DNA from 3 places in the Bradyrhizobium sp. MI1.11 genome. Region 2 is predicted to be linked to each of the others. Evidence: predicted binding sites of a transcription regulator. Region 2 holds the regulator's gene; each other region holds the start of a gene.

Region 1 (3,957 bases), on a different contig from region 2:
CGCAGGCGTCGATGACTTCGCCGAGATTGTGCGGCGGGATGTTGGTCGCCATGCCGACTGCGATGCCGCCGGCGCCGTTGACGAGCAGGTTCGGGAACTTGGCCGGCAAGACCGACGGTTCGGTCTCGTTGTTGTCGTAGTTCGGCTGGAAGTCGACCGTGTCCTTGTCGATGTCGGCCAGCAGAGCCAGCGCCACCTTCGTCAATCGGGCTTCAGTATAACGATAGGCAGCCGGAGGATCGCCGTCGACCGAGCCGAAATTGCCCTGACCGTCGATCAGCGGCACGCGCATGGAGAAGTCCTGCGCCATCCGGACCATGGCGTCGTAGATCGACTGGTCGCCATGCGGATGATATTTACCGATGACGTCACCGACCACGCGGGCGGACTTGACGTACTTCTTGTCCGGCGTGTGCCCCTGCTCGTTCATCGAGTACAGGATGCGCCGATGCACCGGCTTCAGGCCGTCCCGGGCGTCAGGCAGCGCACGCGCCACAATCACGCTCATGGCGTAGTCGAGATAGGACTTCTTCATCTCCTCGAAGATGGAGACGGGGCGAATATCCGAGGGTTGCGCCGGCTGGTCGCCGGGCTTGTCGTCGTCGTCAGCCAAGGGGAAATCCGATGAGGTTTTATCTGGGAATCATATAGCGCATCGAGCCTCTGATAACCACCCTCGCGGGGATCTGGGAAGCGCTTTTTCCGCCTATTTTTCCAACAACTTAAGCCCTTGCGAGCGGTGCCTCGGGCAGCCCCCGCATCGGCCTTGCAAAATCGCCGGTAACACGTGGAAAACCGACCGGCGAGCTTGCCCCGTCAGCGCGTTTGCCAAGCCGCAATCCGAGCTCACCCCAAACATGAAGCGGGCCCGGAAATCCCGAGCCCGTCCTGCCGATTAGTGGGATTTTTTGACACGAGATGAGAAGCGCCGCCCACGCGGCCGGCGCCTCCGCATCGATATGCCTCGTTCTCAGAACGGAATCGCTCAGAACGGGATGTCGTCGTCCATGTCGCTGTTGCGGCCACCGCCGCCGGCGGCAACGGGTCGCCGCGGCGCGCTGCTGACCGGACCGGAGGAGCCGAAATCGCCGCCCGGCTCGTCGCCGAAGCTGCCGCCTCCCCCGCCGCCACTACGGCCGTCCAGCATCGTCAGGGTGGAGTTGAAGCCCTGCAGCACGACTTCGGTCGAGTACTTTTCAACACCGCTCTGGTCGGTCCATTTGCGGGTCTGGAGCGCACCCTCGACGTAAATCTTGGCGCCCTTCTTCAGATACTGTTCGGCGACCTTGCAGAGCCCTTCATTGAAGATCACGACGCGGTGCCACTCGGTCTTTTCCTTGCGCTCGCCGGTCGCCTTGTCGCGCCAGGTCTCCGAGGTGGCGACGCTCAGATTGGCGATCGGCCGCCCGTCCTGGGTGCGGCGGATTTCAGGATCCTTGCCGAGATTTCCAACCAGAATGACCTTGTTGACGCTTCCCGCCATCTCCGCTCTCCGCTCCGAATGCCACTGAATTCAAGAAGGCCGGTCCGCTCCCCGCGCTCCACCGTGCCTGTTGAGGCGACCCTATACGCTCGCCGAACGCTTGCGGACGACGATCAGTCCGTCGCCCCTCCGGTTATCCCCACATATAGCATCGACCTCCGGCATGTTCCAGATTTGTTCTTGGCGAACTTCCGCATCGAATATGTGGCGTCGATCGGCCAATGTACTGCGGGAAGGCACGCGTCGATTGGAACCTTTGTAGGTTCCCAAAAGCGAAGGAAAGAACTTAACATTCAGCAAGTTGTGGGTCCTCGCACGGCCCCGTTCTTGTTGCATTTCGGAGACGGACTTTGCCGCTCCGCAGAGCTACGGTTTCCTCGGACTTAAATCATATGGGCCCTCGTGCCTGATCAACCGCTTCGGGGAAGAAAGAAGCGGACGAACCTGGGGAGACTGGCAATGAATAAGCTTCTTATTGGTGCAATCAGTGCAGTGGCGATGGGCCTGTCGGCTCCCGCGAGCGCGGCGGATCTTGCCGCGCGTCCCTACACCAAGGCTCCGGCGCCGGCGATTGCCACCATCTACGATTGGAGCGGCTTCTACATCGGCATCAACGGCGGCGGTGGCTCGAGCCACACGTGCTGGGACTTCGTCACGCCCGCGACCGGCGTTTTGGTCGGGGAAGGCTGCCATAACGCGGTCGGCGGCACGGTCGGTGGCCAGATCGGCTATCGCTGGCAGTCCACCAATTGGGTGTTCGGCCTCGAAGGCCAAGGCAACTGGGCCGACTTCCGGGGCGACAACGTGAGCACACTTTTCCCCGGCACCGCCCTGGTCACGGGTGATCGCAACCGTTCCCGCATCGACTCTTTCGGGCTCATCACCGGTCAGATCGGTTACGCCTGGAACAACGTGCTGCTTTACGTGAAGGGCGGCGCCGCCGTCGTCGGCGACAAATACGACATCTACGCTGCGGCGGGCACGCCCGGCGCGGGCGCGCTGCTGGCCTCGGCGCGGGAGACTCGCTGGGGTGGCACGGTCGGGGCCGGTCTGGAGTTCGGCTTCGCTCCCAACTGGTCGCTGGGCTTTGAATACGACCACATCTTCCTTGGCGATCGCACGATCGGCTTCACAACGCCCGCGGGTGCGGTTTTCGGCAGCGACCGGATTCGCCAGGACGTCGACATGGGCCTCGTCCGCTTGAACTATCGCTGGGGCGGTCCGGTCATCGCAAAGTACTGATCGCGCTGGAATAGAGCACTTCGAAGGCCGGCCTCGTGCCGGCCTTTTGCTGTGCGGTTCTGCGATATCAATAGGTCAATAGCCGTTCCGTTTTCCGATCGCTGTTGCTTTTCAGTGACACAACTTGCGGCTTCACCGGTGTATGGACGATATCAGTTGGACCACGGCGTCCGATGCTCTTCCGGGACAGGGAGGGACAACAGAAACTGGGACTGGGATTACTGAAGATGAAAAAGATTTGGTTGGCTTCGGCCTGTTTGTTCGCACTCGCTGCCCCGGCTTCGGCCGCTGATCTGGCGGCGCGCCCCTACACCAAGGCTCCGGTGGCCATGGCTTCGGTCTACAACTGGACCGGCTTCTACCTCGGTATCGTCGGTGGCGGCGCCTGGGAAAATTCCTCGACCGACCCGAAGATGAAGGGCGGCTTCGTCGGCGGTACTGCCGGCTACAACTGGCAGACCGGCAACGTCGTGTTCGGTGTCGAGGCCGATGGCGCCTGGGCGGACGTCAGCGCGTCGGTCACCGGCCCCGTTGCCGTCCCCGGCTTCGGCCTCGTCAGCACCACCCTCAGCTCGAAGACCGATGCGATGGGCACCGTGCGCGGCCGCATCGGCTACGCCGTCAACAACGTCCTGTTCTACGGCACCGGTGGTTACGCCTGGATCGACAACAAGCTCAGCATCAGCGCGCTCGGCGTGACCGCTTCCGACAGCAAGTGGCACTCCGGCTGGACCGTCGGTGCGGGCGTCGAAGCGTTCTTCGCTCCGCAGTGGTCGGTCAAGGGCGAGTACCTCTTTCGCAGCCTCGGCGGCGAGACCTACTTCTCGGGCGCCCTGCCCACCGGCACGCTCGAGTTTCACACCGTGCAGGTCGGCGTGAACTATCACTTCGGGGGCCCGATCGTCGCGAAGTACTGATCTTCGCTATCGACGCCATCGTGTTACGAAAGGCCGGCCTCGCGCCGGCCTTTTTGTTTGAACGGGACCGGTCACGCGCAGTTCCGCAAGCCGTGCTCCTGCCAGATGCCGCCAGCGCGCCAACAATCCGTTGACGATTCGCAAACGCCACTGGAAATCCGTCCCTGTTCTTCCTACGTTCGCTTACTTACCCATCGGCGCCGATCCCGGTTCCGGGCGATGCGCGCCTTTCAAGTTGGCGCGATCGCGCGCTTTTGGATTCCCTGAGGACCACCAGGATGGATGAAGTGATCAAGGCGAAGCGCCAACAACAGA
Region 2 (3,957 bases):
GCTGGTGGTGACGACGCGTCCCGCGCCGCCCGATTGCGCGGCGATGGTGGTCGATCGGCAGCGGCTCGCCAGCCAGAGCGCACTGGCGCTGACGCAGCGTGGTGACGGATTTGTGGTTCAGGTGGTGAGGGCGAGAGGCACGAGCCGCCCCTGGTTGCCGGTCGGCGCCGGCGAGGGTGATTTCGACGGCAGCCTTGCGCCGAAGGCGACCGCGCCCCGCATCAAGGACGCAACGCCGGCGGAGACCGACTTGCAGGCCGACGATTGATCTGATGGTGCGGAGCAACGCAGCGGGTCGGTGCGTCCGCTCGGATTCGCTGGCGCAAACCACACCATCTCGCCGGCCACGGCCGGCGATGGCAATTCAATCCTGACCTCCGACCTCGTAGCCGGAGGGCGGCTGTTTCAGCCGATCGGCAGGTGCGTGACGGTCGGCTGCCTGTCGGCGATGATCTGCGCCTTGTGCTCGCGCTCGATGACCGACTGGGTCACAGGCAGTTGCAGCACGGTCGCGCGCTGGCCTTCGACGAGCTGCGTCACCAGCACAAATTTGCCGTCGGGGAATTCGATCGCGTCATGATGGCGGTCGGGAACGTGCGGATCGATCTTGCCGAACTTGCCCACGCGGGAATTGATGGTCCGCGTCCAGATCCAGCGATTGTCGTAGCGGACGTCGTCTGCGAAGGCGAGCTCCGTTCCCGGCAGCAGGCAGACGGCAACAGACGGATCGGCTGCGGAGGCGAAGCCGCGCGTCGAGGTGCCGCGGAAATTTGTCGTGACGATCGTCTCGCCGACTTCGGCGGGGCGCGACGCGACGGCATGCAGGCTGTAGTCACACATCGGGTGCTCCTCATGCTGGGATAGCAACCCACGTCTCTTATCGAGGCGCAGGCCTCTATCAGAGTTGAAGCACGAAAGCTCTGCTCGGTTGTGGGCAAATCTGCGGCTGGTTTCCGCAAGCCGCGATCACATTATCTTTCCCGAATTCAATAGGAACAAAGAGAGTTGCGATGCATTCGGGAGGCGCATGCGCGAATATTGCCGGCTGGTGCAACGACCTCGATCGCTGCTCGCTGTTTCCTCGCACACTCGAGCCGCGAAGCGGTGCTGTTTCGGTGCTGCTTCTTGGGCGTCGCGAGTAGCCAGCGCCGGAGGAGGGGCCGGATAGTCTGTGCAGAACCAGAAAGACTATCCAGCCGGAGCGGACGATGATCCGCTCCAATCTCTGACCGGCGATGCCGATCGGAAGCGCGCGAGGCGCCAACTTCTCCAGGTATCAAGTACGTCCGGTATCAGTACTTCCGGTAAAGCCCGATCAGCTTGCCCTGAATCTTCACCCGATTGGGCGGCAGGATGCGGACCTCATAGGCAGCGTTGGCGGGCTCGAGCGCGATCGAGGCGCCGCGACGGCGGAAGCGCTTCAGCGTCGCTTCCTCGTCGTCGATCAGCGCCACCACGATGTCGCCGGTATCGGCGCTCTCGTTGCGCTGAATCAGCGCCATGTCGCCGTCAAGGATGCCGGCATCAACCATGGAATCACCGCGCACTTCCAGCGCGTAATGTTCGCCCGAGCCGAGCATGTCGGGCGGTACGCTGATGGTGTGGCTGCGTGTCTGCAACGCCTCGATCGGCGTGCCGGCCGCGATGCGGCCCATCACCGGTACCGCCACGGGGCGTTCGCCCTCGTCCGCGGGCAGGCTGGAGCCCGCACGCACCTTGCCGAGATTGCCCTCGATGACGCTGGGGGTGAAGCCGCGGCGGCTGCCGGCGGCTGCCTGGAGCTCCGGCAGCTTGATGACTTCAATCGCACGGGCGCGGTTGGGCAGGCGTCGGATGAAGCCACGCTCCTCGAGCGCCGTGATCAGGCGATGGATGCCCGACTTCGAGCGCAGATCGAGCGCATCCTTCATCTCGTCGAAGGAGGGCGGCACGCCGCTTTCCTTCAGACGTTCACTGATGAACCGCAGAAGCTCGTATTGTTTGCGCGTTAACATCTCGACCAAAGTCCCCCGGTTGATGTCGTCCGATTCCGAGACGCAGAATTCGGCAATAAGCCGCTACATGCTCGAAACAAATCATGAACGGACACTATATGTTCGATACATGTTCCGCAACTGCTTAATTTACCGTGAACAGAGCAAACTTCGCGGAACGCGCGTTGCGGGGTGCTCAGACGGGGAGCCGCAACACTTCGCAAGCCGTGCCGGCTTCGGCCTTCGGCGCGAATGGTGCGCGCACGAGAAGTACCTGTGCTGCAGCGAGATTCGCAAGCAGCGAAGAGTCCTGATGATTGACGGGAAGAACGACGCGTGTGCCGTCGTCACGCTCCTCCAGATGCGCGCGCAGATAGTCCTCGCGCTGGTCGTTGGCGCCGACGCCGCGGCCGAGCACGGCGCGTTCGCGGCGATGGTGAATCACTGAACGGCCCGACAGGGCGCGAATCAGCGGCACCATGAACAGGAAAGCGCACACGTAGGACGACACGGGATTGCCCGGCAGGCCGATCACACCCATTGCGCCGAGTCGCCCGTGCATCATCGGCTTGCCTGGCCGCATCGCGATCTTCCAGAACGCCATCGCGATGCCTTCGTCCCGCAGTGCCTGCTGGACCAGATCGTGGTCGCCGACCGATGCGCCGCCGGTCGTGATCAGGATGTCGGCGCCGCTCTCGCGGGCGCGGCGGATGCCGGCGGTGGTCGCCTCCAGCGTGTCGGCGGCAATACCGAGGTCGATCGTCTCGGCGCCTTCGCTGCGGGCGAGCGCGTGCAGGGCGTAGCCGTTGGAATAGACGATCTGGCCGTGGCCTGGCGTGGTGCCTGGCATCACCAGCTCGTCGCCGGTGGCGAGAATCGCGACCTTTGGACGCCTGAAAACGACAAGGTGCGGATGATTCATCCCGGCAGCGAGCGCGAGGTCGCGCTCGGTGACACGGCTTCCCTTGCGCAGGAGCACGTCACCCTCGCGGAAATCGACGCCGGCGGGGCGGATGTGCCGACCGGCGATCGCGGCTTCCTTGATCATGATCCGCTTGCCGGCGGCGACCGTGTCCTCCTGGATCACGACGGCGTCCGCGCCACCGGGAACGACGCCGCCGGTGAAGATCCGTACGGCCTCGCCGGCGCCGATCGTCCCGGCGAACGGTCGGCCCGCCGCGACTTCGCCGACCACGGTGAGCTCCGAATCGATCGTCGCGGCATCGGCCGCGCGCACCGCGTAGCCGTCCATCGCCGACATCGCCTGCGGCGGCTGCGTGCGCCGCGCCGCGAGGTCACGCGCGAGCACGCGATGATGGGCCTCGTCGAGGGAAATCATTTCTTCCGGCAGCGGCTCTGCACCCGCCAGCACCGCGGCAAGCGCGTCGGAAACCGGCATCAAGGCCACGGCGAAAACTCCTGCTCGGCACGTTCGGGCGAATGTTCCGCACGTCTTCTAGCCGAGCGCGGGCGCAGAGGCAAAAACCGCTGAGCGGGCACAGTCATCCCGCCGCTTCACATTGTTCCGGAAGGCAGGATCAAGCGCGTCGCGGCATGATGCGAAGAACCTGACAAATCGGCAGGAGAGCGGCCATGGAAGCGACGAAAATCACGGCAAGGAAAATCACGGCAAGGCGAGAACGACGAGCGCCCCGGGCTGCATCGATCAGCTCCCTGCCTGCCCGGGAGTTACGTCGGGCGCCTTGGCTCCCTGGTCTTTGTCGGGCAGCGGATCGGCCTGGGATTTCAGGTCGGCGGCCTTGCTCACAAGCTTGGCGGAAAGGTCCGAATCTGAAGTTGTCCTGGCGAATTCAAGAAGAAGAGAGGCCTGCTTGGTGAGGTAGGTTTTGCCCAGCACGATGATGCATCCGTCCGTAGAAGTCCCAACGGACTCTAAGAGTCCGGAAGGCGGTATTCCGTTCCCGGAACTCTGTACAAAAATGCACAAAGTGATCGGGTTCCTCAATTTCTCAAAATTGGTCCC
Region 3 (3,957 bases), on a different contig from region 2:
GAGGGTCTGTTGTGCCGGCTCGAGGTGCCGCTGGTCCGCAAGACCGCCGCGACGACCACGCCCGGCAACTTCGAAGCCGCGAGCTCCGCCGAATTGCAGCGCGCGTCCGGTTAACCGGAGGCCGCACTCTTCCTGCGCTGCGTCGTTTGCGGTTCGCGCGCGACCCGCCCTTCGAGCCAGGCTTCCGTTTGGGCGAGATCGCGCAGCGCCTTGGCATAGCGGCGCGCCGCGCTTCGCTCCGCGCCGCGGGGCAGTTTGCGCGCTTTGCGGAGGATGTCCGCAGCAGCGTTGCGATAAGCCAGAGAGCGATAGAGAAAGACCACCTTACCCATATCGAATGTTCCCGTGTTGCAGGGTCATTCTCGCCCACCCGGCATGAACGTCGGATGAAGCGGGCGATAACGATTCCTTCATGCGGATGGAACCGGCGCGTGTCGCAGGCGTTGCTTGCGAGATTGGGATAGAGTTCCATGCGCGCGAAGAAGTCGTCGGACCTGATCTCTCCCAGCGGGCTCGTCAAGCTGATGACGCACGCGATGATGGGCGCAGCCTTGGGACTCGCTTTCAGCCTCTTGCTCGTGCTGTCCAATCCCGGCGTCGCCAATTTGCTGAGTCACGGCGGAAGGCAGGCCGTTGTCGTTTTCGCCCTCACATTGGTGACGACGTTCGCGATCGGCGCAACACTGACCGGGGTCGTATTCATCCTCGAAGAGGACAAGCAATCTTGAAGGATGCGTGCTTTACCGGAACTTCTTTGTTCGGAACTCCTGCGACCAATGGCAGTTGGCTGCCTGCGTCAATTCAACTCAGGGAGTTCCCGCATATGAAGACCACCAAGCTCGCTCTTGCCGTGATGTTGGCAACCGGCCTCGCCGCCGCACCGTTCGCCGTGCAGGCCAAGTCGCACAAGGCAAAAAACGGATCCTCGATGTCATCGTCGCAGACCACCACGGGCGCCAACACCAAGTCTTCCAAGGGTGCTGATCCCTCCGGTCAGGGCGGCTCCGGCCCCGGCTCCGACCAGGGCGGCACCATGACGAACAACAAGGGCGGCATGAGCAACACCAAGTAGGTGTTCCCCGAAATCATGAAGGCCCCGCGATCGCGGGGCCTTTTGCTTTGGTGTTCAAACGAACTTTTTCCCAGGCCGCTTCGTCAATATGCGGTATCGACGAGCCCGGCACGTCGCGTTGCGCCAAGGCTCAGCTACGATGGATGCCCAGGATGCCAGGATGAACGCCGGCAGGATCTGATTTCACCAGATGATCGAGCCGTGCCCGCTTGCGGGCGATCAAGAGCTGGGCCGCGGCGTCGTCGAGCCCCTCGCGTTGCAGCTGCCGGATCGCAGAGCCCAGTTCGAGAATCTCGGCGCGCAGCTTTAGAATCCGGTACACATCCGGGTCTTCCTCCACCGTGCGCTCCCAAAGCTCTCAGCGGCGCGCGACCACGCGCAGAGGACTACCTGCTGCCTTCGCGGAACGAAGGCGCATCCTATCGCGGACATTCGGCAGGACATCGCCGCCACCTGCAGCCTTCCATTCGCCGATCAGCAGATTGATTTTCCGGCGCAGATCCATCTGCGCCAGGGCCTTCTCCGTGCAGTCGCGATCGCGCTCGCGCTCGACGAGTTCGCGGACGGACACCTCGATATCGGCCATTTCCAACCTCAAGGCGCTGATTTTATGTCGAATTTCATTAATTCTATTGTCCATGACTTGTTGGAACAAAATAAGAACATATAGTCAAGTCACGATTTCAGAAGGGAGAAGCGATATGCAGGTTCAGGGTAGATACGACGCCAAAGCTTTCCTCACCGAGCAGATGACGCGGGCGCAGGGCCTCCGGCTGAAACGGCTGAGCGAAGAGGCATATCAACCCGCGCAATATGCGCGGGATCTGTCCTCCAGCGAGGCAGCGCGGCGCATTCAGGTGCTGGAAGCGGAGATCGAGCTGGCGGATTCCTTCTAGGCTAGGCCGCGTATCCCCCCACGTTGCTTGCGCTTTCGGAACTATGCCTGTCTCGGATTGTTTTCCCAGGCCAAGGGAGAACATGCATGGCACGCAAGGCAAAGAAGCGCCGCTACTCGCGCAGCTCCGGCAGCGATGTCGAAGGCGAGATGAAGCGCTACAAGCAGGGGACCGCGAAAAGCGGACCTGGCGGTCGAGGCGGACGCGTGAAGAGCCGCAAGCAGGCGATCGCGATCGGCCTGTCGAAAGCGCGCAAGAAGGGCAAGAAGGTCCCGAAGAAAGCCGCAAAACGGAAGTCGTCCAAGAAGACATCAAAGAAGACATCTCGGAAAACTTCCAAGAAGAGTTCGAAGAAAACGTCGAAGCGCAAATCCTCCAAACGGTCGCGCTGACCTCCGTCAGATCATGCTGCCCGGCATGAAGCAGCGGATCGACACACCGAACGCGGTCTTCACCGGCCACACCATGGTGCGGCCGGCCCGGTTCGGCTCGGTGATCACGGCTTCGTCCGGTACCTCGACCCATTCGCCGTCGAGCCGCACGCGATAATGTCCATTGTGCGAGTCCCAATCGGGATCGGCGACGGCAAACCCGTCCGCATCCGAGCAGCACGGACCGAGATGGCTGCGCAGGCCGTCGAACCACGGCTTGAGAGGTGAGTCCGCGTAGCGGCCGTCGTCACGCCCGAGAGCGTTTCCGCCCCACAGCACGAACGGCGCCACGAGCAGCGCAGCCGTCAGCGAGAGCTTCAATCGATCCATGTCGGCACCGATCAAATACGAATTGCCGGCCGGCTCAGCGGCGGCAAGTTCGAAGTTCCACGCTTGCAATCGTCGGCGGCTTCATTGCCGCCGAGTCCATACGAGATCCGTAATTGTGATGAACGAACACGGCTTTTTCGGACGAACCGGGTCATCCTCCCTGCCGTTAACGAGAATGTTATCGGCGGGCATCCGAAATCCTGAAGGCGAACAGGAAAGGCGGCCCGTAGGCCGCCTTTTTGGAGTTGCGCCGATCGACGTTCGACTTATGCGAGCGGCACCGCCACGAACCGCGTCGCCTGCGCGCTTCTGACCTGCAGCAGCACGCTGCGCTTGCCGGACGATTTCGCCTGCGCCAGCTCCGAACGGACATCGCCGATATTGGCGACGGCCTTGCCCCCCACATTGAGGATGACGTCGCCGGTCTGGATGCCGCGCTGCGCGGCCGGACCTTGCGGATCGACTTCGGTGACGACGACGCCCTTCTGGCCGGCGCCCTGGACGTCGCCGGCCGGAGCCAGGCTGAGGCCAAGACGCGGCGGCATGCCGGCATCTGGCTGCGACTTGCCCTCGTCGGCTCTAGCCTGTCGCTCGTTCGGCAACTCGCCGAGCGCCAGTGTCACCGTCTTGTTGTCGCCCTTGTGGACGACATCGAGCTTCACGGACGTGCCTGGCGCCAGGGTGGCGATGGTGCGGGCGAGATCGCGGGAATCCTTGATCGCGGTGCCATTGACGGCGGTGATGACGTCGCCCGCCTCGATGCCCGCCTTCGCTGCCGGGCTGCCGTCCTGCGGATTGTCGACGATCGCGCCGCGCGCCTCCTTGAGGCCGAGGCTGTCGGCGATATCCGACGTCACCGGCTGCACCTGCACGCCGAGCCAGCCGCGTGTGACCGCGCCCTTGTCCTTCAACTGTGCGACGACGAGCTTTGCGGTCGAGGCCGGAATGTCGAAGCCGATGCCGACCGAGCCGCCGGAGGGCGAGAAGATCGCAGTGTTCACGCCGATCACGTTGCCATTCATGTCGAAGGCCGGGCCGCCGGAGTTACCCTTGTTGATCGGCGCGTCGATCTGGATGAAGTCATCATAGGGACCGTTGCCGATGTCGCGGCCGCTGGCCGAGACGATGCCGGCGGTCACGGTGCCACCGAGGCCGAAGGGATTGCCGACCGCGACCACCCAGTCGCCGATACGCGGCTTCTGGTCGGAGAATTTGACGAACGGAAAAT

The links. Region 2 encodes LexA, which represses DNA repair genes until DNA is damaged. Its sites were predicted from a motif close to TGTTCNNNNTGTGTTCNG; they were not measured.
Region 1: the regulator LexA is predicted to act here: its motif matches at 1,648-1,665, upstream of AC0L30_RS16685 (single-stranded DNA-binding protein).
Region 3: the regulator LexA is predicted to act here: its motif matches at 1,720-1,737, upstream of AC0L30_RS24810 (DUF3072 domain-containing protein).

The regions. Positions count from the first base shown of each region.
Region 1 covers NZ_JBVVPM010000014.1:105,199-109,155, forward strand. Annotated here, with positions in the region: gene gyrA (DNA gyrase subunit A) at 1-613, opposite strand, end outside; gene AC0L30_RS16685 (single-stranded DNA-binding protein) at 986-1,483, opposite strand; gene AC0L30_RS16690 (outer membrane protein) at 1,943-2,725, shown strand; gene AC0L30_RS16695 (outer membrane protein) at 2,953-3,642, shown strand; gene uvrA (excinuclease ABC subunit UvrA) at 3,921-3,957, shown strand, end outside.
Region 2 covers NZ_JBVVPM010000002.1:296,232-300,188, forward strand. Annotated here, with positions in the region: gene AC0L30_RS03300 (ComEC/Rec2 family competence protein) at 1-268, shown strand, start outside; gene AC0L30_RS03305 (hypothetical protein) at 406-840, opposite strand; gene lexA (transcriptional repressor LexA) at 1,293-1,994, opposite strand; gene AC0L30_RS03315 (molybdopterin molybdotransferase MoeA) at 2,170-3,381, opposite strand; gene AC0L30_RS03320 (hypothetical protein) at 3,640-3,831, opposite strand.
Region 3 covers NZ_JBVVPM010000027.1:23,762-27,718, forward strand. Annotated here, with positions in the region: gene AC0L30_RS24780 (HWE histidine kinase domain-containing protein) at 1-114, shown strand, start outside; gene AC0L30_RS24785 (hypothetical protein) at 111-332, opposite strand; gene AC0L30_RS24790 (hypothetical protein) at 471-728, shown strand; gene AC0L30_RS24795 (hypothetical protein) at 824-1,072, shown strand; gene AC0L30_RS24800 (hypothetical protein) at 1,203-1,412, opposite strand; gene AC0L30_RS24805 (hypothetical protein) at 1,431-1,658, opposite strand; gene AC0L30_RS24810 (DUF3072 domain-containing protein) at 1,774-1,968, shown strand; gene AC0L30_RS24815 (DUF6496 domain-containing protein) at 2,055-2,360, shown strand; gene AC0L30_RS24820 (hypothetical protein) at 2,367-2,729, opposite strand; gene AC0L30_RS24825 (Do family serine endopeptidase) at 2,996-3,957, opposite strand, start outside.